2 regions of the Paenibacillus sp. Y412MC10 genome follow, and region 1 is predicted to be linked to the other one. Evidence: riboswitches for the same ligand, from Rfam matches in the RefSeq annotation. Region 1 holds a riboswitch; the other holds the start of a gene.
What was found. A riboswitch is a leader RNA that binds a small molecule or an ion and turns the genes downstream of it on or off. The one in region 1 is predicted to bind cobalamin.

Region 1 (3,417 bases):
GTGGTGCAGACCGAAGGTGCCGAGACCGACCGCGCGATATTGGCTGTTGGTGTATTGAGCTTGCAGAACTTCAATATTGTTAATGTCGATGACGTTATCCAGCATGCGAACCTGGATCGGAACGAGACGCTCCAGCACACCGGCAGGTACGGCACGAGCCAAGTGGATGGAGTTCAGGTTGCAGACAACGAAATCGCCAGGGATTTTGGAAATCACGATCCGGGTTTGGCCGTCTTTCGTAACCAGCTCCTCTTGCTCAACGACCGTCGGAGATTGGTTCTGCATGATCTCCGTGCACAGGTTGGAAGAGTAGATCATGCCATGAGCCGAGTTCGGGTTCGCACGGTTGACCGTGTCGCGGTAGAACATGTACGGCGTACCGGTTTCAAGCTGGGACTTCATGATGCGCTTCATAATGTCGATGGCTTGTACGGTAATGCGCGGCAGCAGCGGGTTCGCTACGGCTTCCGCGTATTTTTGGCGGAATTCGCCTTCGCCTTGAGTATGGTCATAGAAGTCCTCCAGACCTAGCGGACGGCCGTTCTCGTCTTTCCAGCCCATGATTTTCTTCACTTCATGCGGACAGAACAGGCTCCACTCTTCACGAGCTTCGACAGCCTCCATGAACAGGTCGGGCAGACATACGCCATGGAACACGTCATGCGCTCTCATGCGCTCGTCGCCGTTGTTCAGCTTCAGATCCAGGAAGGACAGGATGTCTTTGTGGAACACATCCAGATAAACCGCGATGGCACCTTTACGAGTTCCCAATTGGTCAACGCTAACAGCGGTGTTGTTCAGCTGGCGAATCCAAGGGATGACGCCGGAACTGGTATTCTTGTGACCACGGATGTCAGAGCCGCGTGCACGGACTTTACCGAGGTATACCCCGATGCCGCCGCCCATTTTGCTGAGACGGGCGATGTCCGTATTGGAATCGAAGATTCCTTCCAGGGAGTCGTCCACGGTATCGATGAAGCAGCTGGACAGCTGGCCGGCTACTTTTTTACCTGCATTGGACATGGTCGGCGTAGCCGCCGTCATGTACAGGTTACTCATGGCCCAGTAGGCTTCCTTGACAAGGTCAAGACGCTTGTCGGCAGGCTCGTTATGCATGAGGAACATCGCGATGACCATGTAGCGTTCTTGCGGAAGTTCCATGACGCGACCGTCAAAGTCGTTTGCCAGGTAACGCTCAGCCAGCGTCAACAGACCGATGTAATCAAACAGCAGATCGCGGCTTGGATCGATGCATTCGCCGAGTTCTTCGATTTGTTCTTTGGTGTAGCTGGTCAGAAGGTCCTCGCGATAGATGCCTTTCTGTACAAGCTCCGTAATGAGCGGGTAGAAGGCACCGTATGGTTCTTCCGGGTATGCTTTGTATCGGCGGTTGGTAGCCGCTTTTTTATATAAAGAGGTCAGAAACGAACGCGCAGCCGCAAACTTCCAATTCGGCTCCTCTTTGGTTACAAGCTCAAGGGCGGACATCGTGAAGGCGCTGCTGATTTCTTCGCCGGTAACTTGCTCACCGCGCAATTTGGCATTGACGCCGCGAAGCAGACGCTCCTTATCGAGCATGTCCAATCCTTTCAGAGTCCGGTCGGCATAGACGGAGAGGCGAATTTCATCAAAGGCGAGCTGACGGTTGTTCGGTTTAACTACGAGCTGGGGCATGAATAAATTCCTCGCTTTCTTCGGGGGAAATATGAAAAAGGACATCAAAAAAACATTTTCTAAAACCCGCGGGCAGGCTTGAAAATGTCCGTGCGCTGTGATCGGAAATGACGTTTGACATAAGCCCTTGAACGGGCATGATGTTATGTACAGACGCAAGTTTAACGAACACTTACCTAAAGCCCCGTAGGTTGGTGTCTGCTGCATATAGGCAGGTCTCTGACTCGGGCTTCTGCCTCCCGGCGGTGCCTTCCGAAAACCTTGATCCGATTGTTCGGTGGCTATGCCGTATGAGGAAAGCTGAAAAAATGATGAACAGCCTAAGAGCCCTTACAGTGGCGGGACCGTGATGGATTTACACCATGCTTCCCTATTAAGCCGGACTGCCTTATGGGTTGATCCGGCACCTATATACACTATATTTGGTTGTTGTTAATCTAATTTAACCCAATATATTGTGTTTGTAAACCATATTCTTAAAATTGAACGCAAAAAGAATTATAGCAAACGAGCGGTCATTGTGCCAGTTAAGAAACTGTCAAAAGGCGATAAGATTTCCTGGATTGTGACCAAATGCGACCTTTTCTGCACAGATACCGCGTATATTCTCGTTTTGACAAAATAGGATATAGCCATATGGATGAGGGGGACAGGATACACTATATCTTGTGTGAAGCTAAAATTGAGGGCTTTGATATGGCGGACCGAAATTGGTATGATATCCGTATCCGGAATTGGAAAATGGAAGAGTATCACGTGATTGAGATATGACGAGGGAGGTTGTTCAGATGGCAATAGCAGAGGTAACGGTGATTCCGATCGGAACCGCAACCACGAGTTTAAGCGCTTATGTCGCCGAGATGCAGCGAATATTGAAACAGCAGGACGGGATTTCCTATGAGCTGACATCGATGAGCACGATCATCGAGGGGGAGCTTAACATGATCTGGCGGGCGATTGAGGCTTTGCATGAAGCGCCTTTTTTGTCCGGGGCAAAGCGCGTATCGACTTCCGTTAAAATTGACGACCGCAGGGACCAGGTCTCCTCGAGCAAACAGAAGATCCGATCCGTGCAGGAGAAGTTAGGCGGGTAATGCCGCCAATTTCGGTGGATATTCCCGTTAGATTAGGACTTGCATTTTGCTGCCGAAGTATTATAATAATTTTTGTTGTTTCGAGAGGAATATCATCGGACCACATGTGCTGGTGTAGCTCAGGGGTAGAGCAACGCACTCGTAATGCGTAGGTCGGGGGTTCAATTCCCTTCACCAGCATCTTACGTTAATATTTCCCGCCATATCAACGTTTGGACGTTCGTTGAATGTAACGGATAGGCATCGCCAGGTCGACGCATTCTTCTCGTTGTAATGGACGAGCGTAGGCGCTGAAATGCGGTATAATCGGAGTCTCCTACAGTACATTGTAGGGGGGCTTTTTTGTTATGAGCATAGATCCACGTAAAGGTAAGAAAGCCGTTATAAATAAACGGAAGGGCCGCGTCCAAGATATCGGAGCAACTCCGTAAGACATCGGATTCCACCTGTTTTATAGCGCAAAACAGACGGAGGGCTTACGTAAACGAACGCTTGCAGATTATAAAAGTTACTGGCGTTACTTTCGAGAATGGCTCACGCGAGCACATCCGGAGATAGAACTGATCGGTCAAATCACGGTCGTTACTCTCCGTGAATACATAAAATACATGTCGCATGAACATAAGCGTTACGAAGCCGTAGAGTGCTG
Region 2 (3,417 bases), 2.0 Mb from region 1:
CTACAAGCCCGACGAACCCGATCACGCCGGAAACCGATACGGCTGCCGCGGCAAGCAGGGTAGCGACGATCAGCACGCTGGTCTTCAGACGATCGACATTCAATCCCATATGAGCGGCCTGCCGTTCCCCGAGCGACAAAATGTTAAGCGCCCGCGACCTGCTCCATAGATATACGAAACCCACTGCAAAATACGGGAAAAGGATGGCCGTATACGACCATCCGCGCATGCTCAGGCTTCCCATCGTCCAGTACAGGATTTGGTTCACCGTATCTTTGGACATCACCGTCAGAAACGAAACGACGGCGCCCAGAAATGACTGCATGACCACCCCGGACAGGATGAGCCCATGGATCGGCAGTTTTCCTTGATCCCTTGCCAGCAGCAAAACAGCCCATAGGGTGCCTGCTCCGGTCAGAAACGCTACAACCGGCAGTGTGTAACCTCCGGCAAAGGAATATTCCATTCCGAAAAAAATCAGGGATGCCGCGCCAAGCGCAGCACCCGAGGACACACCGAGCGTAAACGGATCCGCCAGCGGATTGCGAAGCACGCCTTGAAAGGCGGCTCCGGCCACCGCCAGGGAGGCTCCAACAAGCATCCCGAGCAGGATCCGCGGCAATCTCACCTTCATCAGGATTTGCTCGGAGGAAGCTTCCCAGCCTGGAACGATGGAATCGCCGATTCCCGGCAGCCGGTGCAGCAGCATCGCTCCAATCTCTCTCACAGGCAGGTGAACGGAGCCGATTCCGAGACTGACAACCAAGGTTAGCAGTAAAAGGATCAGGCCGGCCGCACCGAATCCTGCAAGTTTTTTACTCATGGATTCATCAATTCCGGATAAACGGCCTTCGCCACTTCTATCAGTCCTTGCGTCACGCGCGGGCCCGGACGGCTGAGCAGATTGGCATCCACGGAAATAACCTGATCGTTCTTGATGGCTTCGATCTGATCCCAGCCGCCGCGCTCCTTGATCAGCTGATCCAATGTTTTCTTGGTGGCTTCGTCCACCACATCGTCCGTGTACAGAATAACGTCCGGGTTCGCGGCGATGATGTTCTCCTCGCTGATTTCGAACCAGCCTTCCGCATCGCCGGCTGCATTGACGCCGCCAGCTGCGGTAATGATCTCATCCATGAACTCGCCTTTGCCGACGGTCCATCCCGGAGAGAACTCCACGTACACTTTCTTCTTGTCTTCATCCTTCACGGATTTCACGGCTTCCGTAACGGCAGCCAATTCCTGCTTCATCTGATCGACGACCGCTTTCGCCTCGGCTTGACGGTCCGTAATTTGACCGATCAGCTCGATGTTCTCCATCACCGCATCAATGGTTTTCGGATCGTTGACGAACAGGGTAACGCCAAGCTCGCGCAATTTCTCGGCATTCTGGGCATTCATCGAAGCCGCGAATACCACATCGGCGTCGGCTGCGATGATCGCCTCTTCATTCACCTGGAACCCGCCCAGTTTAGGCTTGGATTTGGCCGCTTCGGGGTAATCGTCGTTATCGGATACGCCAACGATCTCCTCATCCAGTCCCAATGCAAACAGTTTTTCCGTCTCGGACGGAGTCAGGGACGCAATCTTGGTCGGCGCTTTCTCAAACGTCATTTCCACGCCCGTTGAATCCTTGACGGTCAGCGGATACGTGGTCTTAAGCTCTTCCGCCGAATCCGCCGGCGCTTCGTTATTCTGCTCTTGCTGCTGTGCCGGCGGCGTCGCATCCTTCGGTGCTGCTTCTTCGCCGCCGCAGCCGATCAAGGCCAGGGCCATCAGTATGGCTACCAGAAGTACGGACCATGTTTTGTTTAATGCTTTCATCTCTTGGAATCCCCCTAAACATAATTGAGAACCTGGCGCAATGTGTCTAAATTCCTTCGACCGATCCTTAACTGGTAAGAAACGTTCAATCTTCATACCCCTAAGAAGCAAAAATCCCCGACTCCTCGATGACAAGGACTCAGGGATTACGTTTGTATCATAAGGACGCCGGGATAACCGTTCAACGATGGCGCCTTAAACTTCCGTCCGCATGGCTCCATGCGTCCGGTAAACGTAATCCTCTCCTCGAAGGACCGTCTTTCATTCGCTGAGGGCAGGTCTCCTGACTTGCAGGTTGTAACGACTTCTCCGCCTTCCCAAGCGCTAAAGGCTCAGTGGCATATGGAAAAGTCCCTGCTTCACAGTGGCGGGACCGTGCCGGACTTGCACCGGCTTCCCTATTAACCCGGCAGAAAACAATAACGCCCTCTGTCCGGGACCCTCGCAAATCATATGAATTTATGGATGATAGGCCAAGCATGGTTTCTCTGCACAAGATTATAGGCGATAAACCATCCCCTTACAACTGAAAGTTTCGGGCGTTTCGATTGCGTCATGACACCGATTTAGCCCGTTATCGCCTATTCCGACCGAAATCATACGTTTTCGTTTTATTCGCTTAACCGTACGCCCCGCCAGCGTGCTCCGTCCCATGTCAGCTGCAGCTTGAGCACCTCGCCCGGCATAACCGACGTCGCCCAGAATTCCGTATCCGGCACGGTAGCCGCTGCCATCTCCCGAATAACGCCGCCGTGGGTGACCACGAGCACGTCAACGCCTTCAGCGCGCGTTTCACGGCCATCATCACCACGCCTGGCCTCTGCCTCTGCCTCTGCCTCTGCCTCTGCCTCTGCCTCTGCCTCTGCCTCTGCCTCTGCCTCTGCCTCTGCCTCTGCCTCTGCCTGCGCAAGGGTATCCGGAGCTTCCTCCATATGCAATAATTCCTTCACATCCAAATGCAATCCCGACAAAAAAGCCTGGACGCGGGAACCGAAAGCTTCCCAGCTCTCCCCGCTGGGCGGCGTAACTTCCGCGGGGTTATCGATCCAGCGCCGGTAGAGGGAATCCGTCTTCAAATCCTCGTAGGTCTTTCCTTCCCAATCCCCGAAATCCAGTTCGCGCAGCCGTGGGTCATATCGTACGCCCGGTATAAACTGGCCCAATATGTCATCATCAGGAACAGCACCCCTTTTTGAATCCGATAAGATCACATGGAGCGTCTGCCGGCAGCGGAGGAGATCGCTGCAATAGATCCGGACAAAATGCCTGCAGCGAAGTTCCTCCCGCAGCGGGAGGAGCTGTTCCCTTCCCTCAGCCAGAATTCCCTGGTCCTCATGGCCGAGATAACGGCGCTCCTCGTTCCACAACGTGCGGCCGTGGCGGACCAGATGCAGGATGATCCTCATATCCATAGGCTTCCTCCTGCCGCGGCAGCAAGTCCGAGCACCGCGGTACCCAGCATCGTAAACAAAACCGATACGCCCACAAGCAGACGGTTTGTCACCCGGATATCCTCCGCTTCGAGCGGTCGGTCGGGGTCCCCCATGAAAGCCCGGAACGAGATTACGCCTTGGTACGAATTTTCGCCTCCCA

Region 2: another riboswitch for cobalamin. It lies ahead of GYMC10_RS25615 (ABC transporter substrate-binding protein); the one in region 1 lies ahead of GYMC10_RS03355 (ribonucleoside-diphosphate reductase subunit alpha).

What each region holds. Positions count from the first base shown of each region.
Region 1 is NC_013406.1:784,913-788,329, forward strand. It holds gene GYMC10_RS03355 (ribonucleoside-diphosphate reductase subunit alpha) at 1-1,674, opposite strand, end outside; cobalamin riboswitch at 1,867-2,100, opposite strand; gene GYMC10_RS03360 (MTH1187 family thiamine-binding protein) at 2,463-2,768, shown strand; tRNA gene GYMC10_RS03365 (tRNA-Thr) at 2,877-2,948, shown strand.
Region 2 is NC_013406.1:5,857,856-5,861,272, forward strand. It holds gene GYMC10_RS25610 (FecCD family ABC transporter permease) at 1-823, opposite strand, end outside; gene GYMC10_RS25615 (ABC transporter substrate-binding protein) at 820-1,824, opposite strand; cobalamin riboswitch at 2,080-2,283, opposite strand; gene GYMC10_RS25620 (histidine phosphatase family protein) at 2,436-3,236, opposite strand; gene cbiB (adenosylcobinamide-phosphate synthase CbiB) at 3,227-3,417, opposite strand, start outside.